Parasedimentitalea psychrophila: one gene and its partner. The protein of the gene in region 2 interacts with the protein of the main gene of each other region in a pairwise test. Links are inferred from orthologs where the notes say so. Each region holds a gene or a part of one and is shown on either strand. Other genes may lie near its edges. The genes, in order: QPJ95_RS20385 and QPJ95_RS16350.

What was found.
Region 1: the proteins of QPJ95_RS16350 (region 2) and QPJ95_RS20385 interact in binary tests that used the Escherichia coli proteins (3 or more experiments, as listed by UniProt). The link is inferred for Parasedimentitalea psychrophila from one-to-one orthologs.

What each region holds. Positions count from the first base shown.
Region 1 is NZ_CP127247.1:4,210,193-4,217,784, forward strand. The notes cover bases 1,904-4,803. They hold QPJ95_RS20385 (cysteine desulfurase family protein), read right to left. Parts: upstream 3,929-4,803; coding sequence 2,879-3,928; downstream 1,904-2,878. Other genes in these bases: sufB (Fe-S cluster assembly protein SufB), read right to left, coding at 1,904-2,868; QPJ95_RS20390 (Fe-S cluster assembly transcriptional regulator IscR), read right to left, coding at 3,983-4,444; QPJ95_RS20395 (alpha/beta hydrolase), read left to right, coding at 4,636-4,803. In the rest of the region: QPJ95_RS20370 (SufB/SufD family protein), read right to left, coding at 1-365; Fe-S cluster assembly ATPase SufC, read right to left, coding at 366-1,121; more of sufB, read right to left, coding at 1,345-1,903; more of QPJ95_RS20395, read left to right, coding at 4,804-5,289; QPJ95_RS20400 (hypothetical protein), read left to right, coding at 5,289-5,531; QPJ95_RS20405 (HD domain-containing protein), read left to right, coding at 5,528-6,688; QPJ95_RS20410 (class II glutamine amidotransferase), read right to left, coding at 6,672-7,451. UniProt on the Escherichia coli protein: Master enzyme that delivers sulfur to a number of partners involved in Fe-S cluster assembly, tRNA modification or cofactor biosynthesis. Catalyzes the removal of elemental sulfur from cysteine to produce alanine.
Region 2 is NZ_CP127247.1:3,353,687-3,361,329, forward strand. What follows is about bases 1,757-4,707. They hold QPJ95_RS16350 (sulfurtransferase TusA family protein), read right to left. Parts: upstream 3,374-4,707; coding sequence 3,140-3,373; downstream 1,757-3,139. Other genes in these bases: QPJ95_RS16345 (Rne/Rng family ribonuclease), read left to right, coding at 1,757-2,932; QPJ95_RS16355 (cytochrome c biogenesis CcdA family protein), read left to right, coding at 3,467-4,219; QPJ95_RS16360 (hypothetical protein), read left to right, coding at 4,320-4,707. In the rest of the region: more of QPJ95_RS16345, read left to right, coding at 1-1,756; more of QPJ95_RS16360, read left to right, coding at 4,708-5,579; QPJ95_RS16365 (cytochrome P450), read left to right, coding at 5,576-6,925; QPJ95_RS16370 (hypothetical protein), read right to left, coding at 6,978-7,169; QPJ95_RS16375 (ribbon-helix-helix domain-containing protein), read right to left, coding at 7,229-7,447; QPJ95_RS16380 (DUF4169 family protein), read right to left, coding at 7,444-7,620; fumC (class II fumarate hydratase), read right to left, coding at 7,620-7,643. UniProt on the Escherichia coli protein: Sulfur carrier protein involved in sulfur trafficking in the cell. Part of a sulfur-relay system required for 2-thiolation during synthesis of 2-thiouridine of the modified wobble base 5-methylaminomethyl-2-thiouridine (mnm(5)s(2)U) in tRNA.

The DNA of each region.
Region 1 (7,592 bases), 860 kb from region 2 along the record:
TTGCTCCAGTGAATATCCTGCGATTCAATGTCCAAGACCCGATCAATCTGAACCCCTTCGAGCCGCAAATCATCAGAGGCCTCTGCATCAAAAACACCGTCTACAAAAACGATTTTCAAGCAATCAAAATCATCAAATATCGGTGCTTCATCATGTTGAAATACGGCGGCCGTTGGCGCGGTTGCCTGGGTCAGCGTATCCGGGCGGGTATACTTCCAATACTCATCCCGCCTGCCTGGCAGCCCCATGGTTTGAACCCGTGACAAGGCAGCCCGGCGCGCCTCGGCCAGACAGCCGCCGACCGGCAGTGTTAGCTCTGATAGGCGGGCCTCGGTGGCGGTTTGTTTCAGATTAGCCAGAGCCATTTACTCTACCTCGGCCAGAATGTCGGCATAGCCGTTGTTTTCCACTTCCAGAGCCAGCTCCGGACCACCGCTTTTGATAATGCGGCCATTTGCCATAATATGTACCACGTCAGGCTTAATGTGATCCAGCAACCGCTGATAATGTGTGATCACCAGAAAGCCGCGTTTTCCGTCACGCAGCGCATTGACGCCTTCGGCAACCAATTTCATCGCATCAACATCCAGCCCTGAATCCGTCTCATCAAGGATGCACATCTTCGGAGAAAGCATCGCCATCTGAAGGATTTCGTTGCGCTTTTTCTCGCCACCCGAGAAACCGACGTTGACAGGTCGCTTCAACATCTCCGCGTCAATCTTCAAGGACTTGGCGGTAGCGCGAACTTCCTTCAGGAAATCGGTTGCGCTCATCGGATCTTCGCCCCGCGCCTTGCGTTGCGCGTTCACTGCCGTGCGCAGAAAGGTCATGTTGCCGACGCCCGGGATTTCAACCGGGTATTGAAAGGCCAGGAACAGCCCCGCAGCGGCCCGCTCTTCGGCTTCCAGCTCCAACAAATCCTGACCATCCAGAGAGGCGGAGCCATCGGTGACTTCATACCCGCCCTTGCCGGACAGCACATAAGAAAGTGTCGATTTTCCCGAGCCGTTCGGGCCCATGATGGCATGAACTTTACCGGCTTCAACCGTGAGGTTAACACCTTTGAGGATCTGCTTGTCTTCGTCTTCAAGTTTTACGTGCAGGTTCTTGATATTCAGCATTTATTTCGCTCCTTGTCGCGAATGTTCACAGGGCTTTGGGGTGGGTCCAGGCCAGCGACCAGTCCTCAAATTACCCCAGTGCGTTTATCTCTCCCCGGCCGCAAACCCGGCCAGGGCGTATAGTTGTTCTTTTAATGCCGCAGGCGCCCAGGCAATCGAGATATCCCTCGCCGTCCCTGGTTCAGCTCCGGCGACAACGATCAAGTCGCAGGCCAGCCGAGGGTTAACCGACGGATCCTTCCAGCGAGATTGCCACAAGCTGCTGCGCTTCCATGGCGAATTCCATCGGCAGCGCCTGCAAAACATCCTTGCAGAACCCATTAACAACCAGGGCAACCGCGGCCTCCTCGTCCATCCCGCGTGAGCGGCAATAGAACAGCTGTTCGTCATCCACCTTCGATGTTGTGGCCTCATGTTCAACCCGCGCCGAATTATTCTTGACCTCTATATAAGGTACCGTGTGAGCGCCGCATTTGTTGCCGATCAACAAACTGTCACATTGGGTGTAATTGCGGGCGTTCTTTGCCTTGGGATGCATAGACACCAGACCGCGATAGGTATTTTGCGCGTGGCCGGCACTTATGCCCTTGGACACGATGCGGGATTTTGTGTTTTTGCCCAAGTGAACCATCTTGGTGCCGGTGTCGGCCTGTTGGTAGTTGTTAGCAATGGCAATCGAGTAGAATTCACCCTGGCTGTCATCGCCGCGCAGGATGCACGAGGGGTACTTCCAGGTCACTGCAGATCCGGTTTCGACCTGGGTCCACATGATCTTGGCGCGATCTCCACGGCAGTCGGCGCGTTTGGTGACGAAATTGTAGATACCACCCTTGCCGTTCTCATCACCGGGGTACCAGTTCTGTACAGTCGAGTATTTCACCTCGGCGTCTTCTTCGATGATAATCTCGACCACTGCGGCATGCAGCTGGGCAATGTCGCGGGCCGGCGCGGTGCAGCCTTCCAGATAGGACACATAAGAGCCCTTGTCGGCGATGATCAGGGTGCGCTCAAACTGGCCGGTATTTTCCGCGTTGATGCGGAAATAGGTCGACAATTCCATCGGACAGCGCACGCCGGGTGGCACATAGACGAAGGAACCATCGGAAAACACGGCCGAATTCAGCGTTGCATAGAAGTTGTCAGACACCGGAACCACGGTGCCGAGGTATTTCTTCACCAATTCAGGGTGCTCTCGGATCGCCTCGGAGATTGAGCAGAAGATCACCCCCGCCTCGGCCAGCTCTGCCTTGAACGTGGTGCCCAAAGAAACCGAGTCAAAGACCGCGTCAACGGCCACTTTCCGGCCTTCGGCGGGGGCGTTTTCGGCGCCCTCGACCCCTGCCAAAATCATCTGTTCTTTCAGAGGGATACCAAGCTTATTGTAGGTTTCCAGCAGCTTGGGGTCGACCTCATCCAGTGACTTGGGTTTGACCTCCATCGATTTCGGACGGGCATAGTAATACTGGTCCTGAAAATCGATTTCCGGGTAATCGACCATGGCCCAGTTCGGCTCTTCCTTGGTCAGCCAGCGATCATAGGCCTGCAGACGCCAGTCCAGCATCCACTGCGGTTCTTCGTTCTTTTCCGAAATCAACCGGACAATATCCTTGGTCAGCCCCTTGGGAGCATATTCCATCTCGATGTCGGTGGCCCAACCGTGCTTATAGGCACCGCCCACTTCGCGCACGGCATCGACCGTTTCCTGATCAATGCCTTCTTTAACTTGTGTCTGGTCCAAAGCGGCCATCTTAGGTCTCCTAAACGCACGCCACCCGGGCGCGATAAGTCTTTTGTTTTGCCAGCCACGTATCTGCAAACCGCAGTACGTCGCTTTCGCTTGTTTCGGGGCCCAGCGACACCCGGATGGCGCTCTGAGCTGTGATCTCGTCGTATCCCATCGCTGTCAGCACCGCACTGGCACGGACCTTGCCGCTCGAGCAGGCCGACCCGGCGCTGATGGCAAAACCGGCCAGATCCATCTGCATGACCTGGGTCTCACCCTTCCAGCCCGGCGTGGCGAAGCATGAGGTATTGGGGAGGCGGCGACCCGATTGTCCAACAAAAATAGTATCTCCAGCACCGGCCACAAGAGCTTGTTCCAGCATATTTCGCAGGATTTCAACGCGCTCCCAGACGCCATTTGCCAAGTCGCGGGCAGAAGCTTCGGAGGCGGCACCAAACCCCGCAATTCCAATAACATTTTCAGTTCCGCCCCGGCGACCCATTTCCTGGCCACCGCCCTTGATTTGGGTGGCCATTTCGGTGCCCCGCCGCAGGACAACGGCGCCAATTCCCTTTGGGCCGCCCAGTTTATGCGCCGATATCAGCGCCCTTGTTGCTCCCAACCAATTGAACGCAATCGGCAGTTTGCCAAAAGCCTGGGTTGCGTCGGTAACAGCCAATCCCTGCGGCAATGTCTGAACGATGCCGGTTTCGGAATTGGCCAGCTGCAAAGCCGTGCGCCCTGGATCAGCAACCGTTACAATCCCATCACTCGCCACGGATAGATCTTCGGTAATCCATGACCTTACGGCGTCATGTTCAATCGACGACCCCTGTAGGTTTTGGTCGCCACAGGCCAGTGAGGCGCCCTCGGTTGATCCAGATGTAAAGACCACATCGGCCCCATCCGCACCAAAGGCAGCGGCCACCTGCGCACGCGCCCGCTCAACCACGGCTTTGGCCGCCCGGCCTTCGCCGTGCACCGACGACGGGTTACCGCAGAGATCCATCGCAGCGATCATCGCCGCACGCGCTTCGGGTCGTAAAACCGTGGTGGCATTGTGATCCAGGTAAACCCTAGTCATAGATACATGTTTTCCCAGTTAAGCCCGCCTGAAGCGGACTGCTATTTTGGCCATTCATTCTGCGTCAACCACCGAAAACAGCCCCGGCACCGCAGGACAGGGAGCCAGGTCATTATTGATGATATCCGATAGCCGCGTCTGGTGCAGATACACATAGACATGTGCGCTCAGCCCTTCCCACAGCCGGTTCGTCAGTGATTGCGCCCGACTGCCGGATAGGGCGCCTGACGCTCCGGCGCCCTTATGCATAGCATCCACCGTTTCGTCTACCGCAGATAGGATTTCGACCACCCGAATCTCCGAGGCGGGGCGCGCCAAGCGATAGCCGCCACCGGGTCCTCTCACCGAATTCACCAACTCGGCCCGGCGCAGCTTGACGAACAACTGCTCCAGATAGGGTAAGGAGACATCCTGCCGTTTGGAAATATCCCCCAACACCACCAATTTGTCGGTGGGCTGCAGCGCAATGTCGGCCAACGCGACCATGGCATAGCGCCCTTTTGTCGAAAGCTTCATATTTGTGGTACTCCAACCGGCTTGAACACAGCGTAAACATTGACCTCAGCGGCATCAGTGCGTATCTCAGCCTGATGGTGCTAGGTTTTTTACCGCGCCCCCATTTAGAACCGTTCTAAGGTGCCTTAGGGAATTCGTCAAGTTTACCCTTTCGGCATCTCTCGCAAAATAAGAGTAGGATGCAACTGCCCATGCCTGAGGTCATTTTCCCCGGACCCGAAGGCCGCCTTGAAGGCCGCTATCACCCGCAAAAAGAGCGCGATGCGCCCATCGCTATTGTGTTGCATCCGCATCCACAATTTGGCGGCACCATGAACAACAAGGTGGTCTATAACCTCCACTATGCGTTCTATAATATGGGGTTCACCGTTCTGCGGTTCAACTTCCGCGGCGTCGGCCGTAGCCAGGGTGAATATGACCAGGGCGTAGGCGAGCTGTCAGATGCGGCCTCGGCGCTGGATTACCTGCAGTCGATGAACAACAATTCCAAGCATTGCTGGGTTGCCGGTTTCTCCTTTGGATCGTGGATCGGCATGCAATTGCTTATGCGCCGCCCAGAGATCACTGGCTTCATTTCGGTGTCGCCTCCGGCCAATATGTATGACTTCTCGTTCCTGGCGCCCTGCCCGTCTTCGGGTTTGATCATCAATGGTACATCGGACCGGGTTGCGCCGCCGCCTGACACCGTGAACCTGGTGAATAAACTGCACGAGCAAAAAGGCATCACCATCACCCACCAGGAAATTGAAGGCGCTGACCACTTTTTCCAGGAACCGCATATGGATCACATGATCGGAAATGTATCTGACTATGTGAAACGCCGCCTGACGGAAAACACCCGCTGATGGGAACACTGGAACGGCTGGCCGAACAACTGGCTGACGACACTATGAAAGTGCAGGATGCGACCGGTCAGGACCGTTTGTTTATGGAGGTAAGCAGCGTCTTGGCCGCGTCCTCGCAAACATTGGAAGAAGCCTTTCTGACTGAAATGCGTGTTCGACTGGCAGAGCGTATTGCACGCAAGTTTCTGAACAAGAAAATTGCCGAAGCTCAAGCCGCGACTGAGGGCAATATACAATCGTGACCAACCGTTTAGAAGCGCAGTTTGAATTCCTCCTGGAGGCGGACAAACTGCGCCAGGTGGAGCGCGCCAACCTTATTCTGGATTGTTCGCGGCGTGAAAACTCCGCCGAACATAGCTGGCATCTGGCGCTTTATGCTTTGACCCTGGCGCCACTGGCGCCAGCGGAAGTCAAAACCGCCCGTGTTATCAAAATGTTGCTTTTGCATGATCTGGTCGAAGTTGACGTAGGTGATCACCCCATTCACCAGCCAACCGACTGGCAGGCTGTTGCGCAAGCGGAACAGATCGCCGCAAAACGCATATTTGGTTTGCTGCCAGAGGACCAGGGCACAGAGATGCTGGCCCTGTGGCAAGAGTTCGAAGCCAATCAGACCAGCGACGCAAGATTTGCCAAGCAGCTGGACCGGTGCCAGCCCATCTTCCAGACCCTCTATGGTGCCGACCCGGTTCCCGAACATCTTGAAATCGCAAGGGATACCCTGGACAGTGGACGCTCTGCGTCGCTCGAACAAGAGCTCCCCGAGGCCTTTTCTCATGCCCAGGAATTGCTGGGTCGCCCGTCCAAGACGTGTAGCGCTGCATTGACCCGCCGCTTGCCATTTCTAAATGAATCTGATGGCTTAAAGCACGTTCTTCGCGCGACATTGATCGGCAATGGAGCGCGGCGCGAAAACTCGGCCGAACACAGCTGGCATATTATGCTTTATGCTTGGGTACTTGCCGAGCATTCGACTGTCGAAATTGAGATCGACCGGGTTATGCAGATGCTTCTGCTGCATGATATTGTCGAAATCGACGCCGGCGATGCACCAATACACGGAGACATCGATCAGCTCGCTCTGGCCGCCAAGGAAGAGGCTGCGGCAGCGCGGTTATTTGGCCTGCTGCCTGAGGATCAGAAAACCGCCTTTTGTGATCTGTGGCATGAGTTTGAAGCTGCGGACAGCAAGGATGCTGTATTTGCAAAATCGATCGACCGGGTGCAGCCAGTGTTGCTGAACCTGCTGAATGGCGGCGGCAGCTGGGTTGAATACAACGTGTCACTCGACCAAGTTGATGCCCGCGTTGGGCAAAAAGTGCTCCGGGGTGCGCCAGCTGTCTGGCACCATGTCCGGGCCCGCATCAAGCCCTGGTTCGACGCTAGATCACCGGGGTAAACTCAGTCAGCGTGACCTTGTCGCCATCCAGCTCCAAAAACATGCCCGCCTCCAGTTCAGTCCAGCCGCTCTCATCGGCCTCCAGAGGTTCGGACACCACCGCCCAGCCCTGTTGGCTCTCACTCCACCGATAATATAGTGAGGGTGCGATGTGATCAGATGAATATCGTACCGCAAACAGTCTCTGGCCGTCAGAAAGGGCGGCTGACAGCCGCATATGCGGCGTGCTGCCCCGTTGGCGCGACAGGTTTTCCAATCGGGCAACCGCCCGGCTCAGGGCGCCTTGCGGATCGTGATCCAGGCCCTCTCCCAGTGCCATCAGAAATAGGACTTCACTATCTGTAGCGCCCTTGCGATGCTGATACAGATCATCTGGTATACACATATCAGCCTGCTTGCGAAAATTCGCAAATCCTCCGGCCTGTCCATTGTGCATAAAGCTCCAGTTGCCGGCAGTGAAAGGGTGGCAATTGTTACGACTGATCGCAGATCCAGTCGACGCGCGCACATGGGCCAGAAACAGCCGGGAGCGAATGTGATGCGCCACGGAGCGCAAATTTGGATCTGACCAAGCCGGATAAACATCCCGGTACAGTCCCGGCTCCGGGCGGCTGTCATACCAGGCAACGCCAAATCCATCGCCATTTGTCGATGTCTTGCACTCTTCAGCTTCCTTGCTTTGCACAATCAAAGAATGTTCCGGGCGCGAAATGATTTCTTCAAGATAGATTGATTGTCCCAAATAGGCTGCCCAACGACACATGGCGGTATCCTTCCCTGGCCTCGCAAAAGAGGTCAGTTTCCACTTCACGAAATATTTACTCGTTCTCTATACCCGCCGCCACAACAGGTCGACTGTGGCAACGCACAGTCGGTTGTTCATTTTTTTGGGCTTACGCTGGAG
Region 2 (7,643 bases):
GCTTGCTGGCAATATCTATCTGGCAAAAGTAACCCGGGTCGAACCCTCTCTGCAGGCAGCCTTTGTTGAATATGGCGGCAATCGTCATGGCTTTCTGGCGTTTTCGGAAATTCACCCCGATTACTACCAGATCCCGGTCGCCGACCGGCAAGCTCTGATGGAAGAAGAGCGCGTCTATGCCGAGGCAATGCGCGCCAAGGACGACGAGGAAGACAGCAAGCCTGCCAAACCGCGCCGGTCACGGTCGCGAAGCCGTACCAAGGCTGAAGACGTAGCCTCCAAGGATGCGGTTGAGACCAAAGAAGTCGAAATCCCCCAGACCGAAATTTCCGGTATGGAAACCATTGATCTCAGCGATGAGGCCGACACCGGTTCGGCTGATGTGCTTGGTGTGTCCGAAGGCAGCTCTCCGATGGAGACCGTGGCAGAGACCCCGGTTGAAGAACCTGTTCAGGAGCAATCCGAACCACAGGTCGAAGCCGCTGAAGGTGCCGTTGACGCGGTGGCTGAAGATGCTGCGCCTGTTGCTGAAGCTACAGTGACCGAAGATGAGACCACCTCGGAGCAACCTGTAGTGCAGGATGCGGCTGCGGAGACATCCGTGGCAGAGGATGACGCGACCGAAGCAAAAGAGCCGGGCGACGATGAGCCGGATGCCGACGACAACCGTGCGGACGCCATCTCAAAAGACAGCACAATCGAATCGGTTGCGGATGAAGACGACAGCGAGGACATCCGTCCGCGCCGCAAGCCACGTCCACGCCGCTACAAGATTCAGGAAGTTATCAAAGTTCGCCAGGTTCTGCTGGTTCAGGTCGTCAAAGAAGAGCGTGGCAACAAGGGCGCTGCTCTGACCACATATCTGTCGCTGGCAGGTCGCTACTGCGTGCTGATGCCCAACACCGCCCGCGGTGGTGGTATCTCGCGCAAGATCACCAATGTTGTTGACCGTAAAAAACTGAAAGAGATCGCCAACGAAATCGACGTGCCGTCAGGTGCGGGCCTTATTGTGCGCACCGCTGGTGCCAAACGCACCAAGGCTGAGATCAAGCGCGATTATGAATACCTGCAACGGCTGTGGGAACAGATCCGCGAGCTGACGCTGAAATCAATTGCGCCCGCCAAGATCTATGAAGAAGGCGATCTGATCAAACGCTCGATCCGCGATCTTTATAACCGCGAAATCGACGAGGTGTTTGTTGAGGGTGAGCGCGGCTATCGCATCGCCAAAGACTTCATGAAGATGATCATGCCGTCGCACGCCAAGAACGTGAAACGCTATAATGAAACCCTGCCGCTGTTCGCCCGTTATCAGGTCGAAAGCTATCTGGGGGGCATGTTCAACCCGACCGTTCAGCTGAAATCCGGTGGCTATATCGTGATTGATGTCACCGAGGCCCTGGTGGCCATCGACGTCAACTCGGGCCGCGCCACCAAAGAAGGCTCGATCGAGGACACCGCCACCAAGACCAACCTGGAGGCCGCCGAAGAGGTGGCCCGCCAGTTGCGACTGCGGGACCTTGCTGGCCTGATCGTCATTGATTTCATCGACATGGACGAGCGCAAGAACAACGCCGCCGTTGAGAAAAAGATCAAGGACAAGCTGAAAACCGACCGCGCCCGTATTCAGATTGGTCGCATTTCGGGCTTTGGCCTGATGGAGATGAGCCGCCAGCGTCTGCGCCCCGGCATGCTCGAAGCCACCACTCAGCCGTGCCCCTCGTGTCACGGCACTGGTCTGATCCGCTCCGACGATAATATGGCGCTGACCATTCTGCGCCAGATCGAGGAAGAGGGCACCCGCAACCGCTCACGCGAAGTCCTGGTGCGCTGCCCGGTCAGCATTGCCAACTTCCTGATGAACCAAAAGCGCGAGCATATCGCCCAGATCGAAGCCCGCTATGGTATGTCGGTTCGCATCGAAGGGGATCCGCATCTGATCAGCCCTGACTTCACATTGGAAAAGTTCAAGACAGCCACCCGTGCGGTGTCGGTCGCGACGGCTCCGGTGGTATCGGTTGATACATCGCTGATGGATCAAGTGGATGCTGACGAGGCTGAAGCCATTGAAGATGAAGAAGAAGAGGTGGTTGTCGAGATCACTGAAGTCTCTACTGAAGCGGCTGAAACATCGGATGAATCTGAGACCAAGCCCAAGCGCAAGCGGCGTCGTCGCCGGCGTCGGTCGGGCAAATCTGATGACGCCGAAAACGGCTCTGAAGATGGCTCGGATGACAGTGCTGAAGCCGCTGTTGCTGCTGAAACCGTCTCCGAAGCAGACGGTGCTGTCTCGGGCGAGGTGACAGCTGATGGCGAACAGCCAGCCGAAGACGAGAAAAAGCCAAAGCGGACTCGCACCCGGTCGCGGTCACGGTCGCGCGGCAACAAGTCCAAGGTTGAAGCTGCCGAAGGTGAAGCCACTCCGTCGACTGACGCTCCGGCCGAGGTTGCTGTCGTGGACGAACCCGCTGCAGCTGAACAGCCAGCGACTGAAGCTGAGCCTACGCCAGTAGTTGCAGAACCAGTGGCAGAAGCTGCACCAGAGGTTTCTGTTGAAACCGCTGTTGCCGACGTCACTGAAGCAGCACCCGCTGAGCAGCCCGAGGCTGCGGTGGAAACGACTGAGCCTGAGACGGTTGCGGTTGCCACACCCGAGGTGGCTGCAGAACCTGTGGCCGTTGCTGAGGTGGTCGCCGAACCCGTGCCAGAGACCGCACCGGAGGTGATAGAGACTGCACCGGAGGTGATTGAGACTGCACCGGAGGTGATTGAGACTGCTGCACCGGAAACGGCTGAGGCAGACACAATTGTCGAAGCCGCACCCGAACCGGCTGTGGCAGAACCGGAGCTGGTTGCCGCTGAAGAGGTCGCTCCTGAGCCGGAGCAGCCGCCCAAGCCAAAGCGCCGCGGCTGGTGGTCGCTGGGCAACTAAAGCAAGTTTGAAACGCCGGGGGAAACCCCGGCGTTTTCATTTGTCGGCCATCGAGTTGGGGTGACTGTTTTTGTTGAGACACTGTTAGGTTGTTTCGCGTGCGAAACATTATCAGGCGATTTCGGAAGAACCGCCATATGTCCGGAGCCGATATGTCACCAGCTTATTTTTAGATTAATGGATAGGTGCAGAGGCCGCGCTTGGGGCTCAGCCGCCCTTGCGGACCAGATAGATCTGATGGCCGTCAGCCTCGGTTATCTGCAGCAGTGTGTGGCCGCTCTCATTGCAGAAATGCGGCACGTCGATCACCGCTGCGGGATCGTCTGCCAGCAGCTGCAGAAGCGCCCCCTGTTGTAGGGGTTTCAGCCGCTTGCGCAGTTTAAGGACCGGCAGCGGGCACAACAGGCCAATGGCATCCAGTATTTCACTAATATCGCTCATAACAGTCAGATATGACGGAAAATTCATCCTGTCCACAGGGATGTGACCAGCTGTCCTCGTGACCTTTGAAATCAGGTGGGGTAAGGCAGTTATATGTTTGGTATTGAAATCATCGATGCAGGCCTAATCCCTGCTATGCTCGTCGCGCTGATCGCCGGTTTGATCAGCTTCCTTTCCCCCTGTGTGTTGCCCATCGTGCCACCCTATCTGGCCTATATGAGCGGCGTTTCAATAGGAGATATGCAAAACCCCGGTGCGGCCCGCCGCAAGGCGATACTGGCCGCGTTATTTTTTATCATGGGCCTATCAACTGTGTTCCTGTTGCTGGGCTTTACCGCGTCGATTTTCGGCGCCTTTGTCCTGCAAAACCAAGAGCTCTTCGCGCAGGTCTCGGGCTTGGTGGTGATCATCTTCGGGCTGCATTTCCTGTCGGTCTTCCGTATTCCGATTCTGGATCGTGAGATGCGAATGGAGGCGGGGCAGTCCGGTGGATCAGCGATTGGCGCCTATGTACTGGGCCTTGCCTTTGCCTTTGGCTGGACGCCCTGTATTGGCCCGCAACTGGGGGCAATTTTGTCGCTGGCAGCGTCTGAGGCCTCGGTTGCCCGGGGAACCATTTTGCTGGGTATTTATGCGCTTGGCCTTGGCGTTCCCTTCCTGCTTGCTGCCATATTCCTCAGCCGTTCGATGGTGCTGATGAACAAGATGAAACGCCACATGGGTTTGATTGAAAAACTGATGGGTGGGTTGCTTTTGCTGGTGGGGGTGATGCTGGTGACCGGGTTGTTCTCAACCTTTTCCTGGTGGCTGCTGGAAGCCTTTCCGGCTTTAGCCCTTCTTGGTTAGATAAAGGGGGCCGGATGGCCCCTTTTACTTTATATGCAGGGTCTTACTCTTGCCGGAATGACCCGCTAGGTTACGGTAAACACATTTTAAGGGCAGGGCATTGGGTCGGGTCGCGAACAGTCTACAGCGTACAGAGGTGCATCGGCGCCGGGTGTTTTACATCCCCGGCTACGACCCTATTCCGCCGCGCCGCTACCGCGAGCTCTATCGTAAAGAGGCGGCGGCACAGGCTGAAATTTCCGGCTATGAGATTGCCCTGAGCGCCAAAGCTTCGAAATCAGGTCCCTACGGGTGGCAGGTGCAATCCGCTATCGACAAGGCCAAAACGGCCACCGATGTTGAGGTGCTGGTGTGGTCTGATATCGTCCGCGACAGCATGGAGAGCTCGATCCTGGCGACCTACCTGCAAATGGTGCGAACGGCCTGGATCTATATATCAACAGGAACATTGCGCCGCTTGATGCGATTGCGAAAAGGTCCTGTTATTGCGGCGCTATATCCGATTGGCATGTTGCTGGTACAGGCGCTGTTGGCGGCTCTTGTGACCTGGGGTGTGGGCCGGGCGGTGATTGCATTGGCCGAGCATTTCCTGCTCTTTGGAGCCTTTGTTGGGATGGCTGGCCTCGGTCTCGGGCTGTTGGCCGGGATGGTATTGATGCGCTGGTTCAAGAAAATGGATGGCAAGTTTTTTGCCTATTACCTGATGCATGATTACGCCTATTCAGCCTCCTCCAGGGGGGCGTATTCGTCTGCTTTGGAAGGCCGGATGGCAGAGTTCACGACACTGATACGGGATGCTCTGGCGGATGATACGATGGACGAGGTCCTGGTGGTTGGACATTCCTCGGGGGCGCATATTGCGGTGTCGGTGCTGTCTGACCTGATCCGTGGCGGGCTGGCGGACAATCATCCGCCGCTGAGTTTCCTGAGCCTGGGGCAGGTGGTGCCAATGGTCTCTTTTCTACCAAAGGCCTACCGGCTGCGTGCGGATCTGAAATTCCTGTCGCAGAGCGATGAACTGGCCTGGGTTGATGTCACCGCACCCAGCGATGGCTGTGCCTTTGCGCTCTGTGACCCGGTCAGCGTCAGTGGGCTGGCCTCGGCGGCGAAACGCTGGCCGCTGGTGTTTTCGGCGGCTTTCACCCAGACCTTAAGCCCGCAACGCTGGGCCGAGTTGCGCTGGCGGTTTTTTCGGCTGCATTTCCAGTATCTCTGCGCCTTTGATCGGCCAGGAGACTATGATTATTTTCAAATCACCGCCGGTCCGCTGACACTGCGGGAACGCTATCGGGAGCGGCAGCCGTCACGGTCGCGTATTGATGAAACAGTGTCCAAATATACCGCGGTGGCGCCGCTATGATGCCGCCCAAACCGCCGTCCCGACCGGGGAAAGTCTCGTTGTGGCGCTATCTCCGCCTGTTTCGCCAGGACATCCTGTCGGCGCAGCCCGCACGGCTGTATCACGCCTGGATGGCCGAGTTCCGCACGCCGTTCTTTCGCTCATTCCTGATCAACCAGCCTGACTTGGTGAAAGAGGTGCTTAAAAACCGCCCCGATGATTTTCCCAAATCCAATCGTATTGCCGAAGGGTTGCGGCCATTGCTGGGGAATTCGGTCTTTCTGACCAACGGGGAGATCTGGAAGCGTCAGCGCCGGATCATTGATCCGGCCTTTGAAGGCGGGCGACTTAAGGATAGCTTTCCAGCCATGTGGGACGCGGCAGAGGCGGCGGTTGAACGGCTGCAAGGGCAGTTGGACAGGCCCATCGAGATCGAAGCCCAGACCAGCCACGTGGCCGCAGATGTAATATTTCGGGCGCTGTTTTCGATCCCCATCGAACATGAGGTCGCGGCTCAGGTGTTCACCCGGTTTCGGGATTACCAGCGCAGCCAACCAATCCTGAATTTGGCCGCCTTTATTCCAATGCCAGGCTGGATGCCGCGGTTCTTCAAGTCATCGACCAAACGGGATGCGGCGGAGATTCGCAGGCTGATCACTCAGTTGACCAATGATCGAATGCGGGCAATTGAGGCCGGCGATGCACCGGACGATTTGGCGACCAAAATCATGACCACCACTGATCCGGTAACAGGGCAGCAGTTCAACACCGAGGAAATGGTTGATCAGGTGGCGATTTTCTTTCTGGCCGGACACGAGACCAGCGCCTCGGCGCTGGCCTGGACCTTGTATTTGATGGCGCTTTACCCGGAGTGGCAGGATCGTGTGGCTGCCGAGGCGGCGGCCTTGGAGGAGCAGTCATTTGCGGTGATGTCGAAACTGCGGACCAGTCGGGATGTGTTCCGCGAGGCGCTGCGGCTGTATCCTCCGGTTCCGATGATGGTGCGTCAGGCAACCTGCCCTGAGCAGTTTCGTGACAGGGATGTGCCAGTGGGATCGCAACTTGTGGTCAGTCCCTGGCACCTTCACCGGCATGACCGGTTGTGGGACAACCCGGATGGATTTGATCCCGGCCGTTGGGCAACTGAGAACGGAAAAACCTGTCAACGCGAAGCCTTTATTCCGTTCTCAACCGGCACCCGGGTTTGCCCTGGTGCCGGGTTTGCCATGGTTGAGGGTCCATTGATCCTGTCGATGCTGCTGCGCGCCTATCGGGTAGAAGCTGTTGTCGGGCGCGAACCGGTGCCGGTGGCACATCTGACCGTCCGGTCGCGGGACGGCATCTGGTTAAAACTGCATCGGCGGTGATCGCACCCCGGAATTTTCAAAAATTCCGAGCCGTTTTCTTCGAAGAAAACGGTCAGGTGATCTGGCGTACCACCTCTTGGTTGCAGAAAATGACCATTTGACCGGCGTTCTCGACTGCGTGATAGCCGCGGCGTTTCAATTCAGCCTCGAAGGCGGCACGACCGACATACCGATCGATGTCATGCAGCTTGCGCCGAATGACCGCACCGTTTTGCGCTGCTTTGGAGCTGAACAAATGCATCATCCAGCATTCCGCAGAGAGAGGGGCAGGGACTGGCATGGGCTAAACCTGCGCTGTCAAAGTTAAGGTGAGGTTAACCGCCTCAGTACAAACAGCCGGATCGCTGAGGCCAGGCCGCAATCGGTGCCTCGGGATTCGTCGATTTCAGCGGCCAAAACGTTGATCGGACGATCACCGTCTTCGGCGATTTTGCGAAAGGCGGCCCAGAACTCGTCCTCAAGCGATACCGAGGTGCGATGTCCGCGCAGGGTCAGCGAATGTTTGCGGGGGCGGCTGTTCATGGTTCATTCTGGTGACCATCAAGGTCACGCTTGGCGTTTTCGAGTCTGCTGCGATCCAGCTGTTTCTCAGCCTTGTTGCGGCCAAACTTGACTGCATTCTGGTTGGCACGGGCCTTTTTCTCGGCCCGTGCCTGGTCTTTTCTGAACCGGTTCAGGTTGACCGGCTCTGCCATTACTTGGGGCCTACCATATTTTC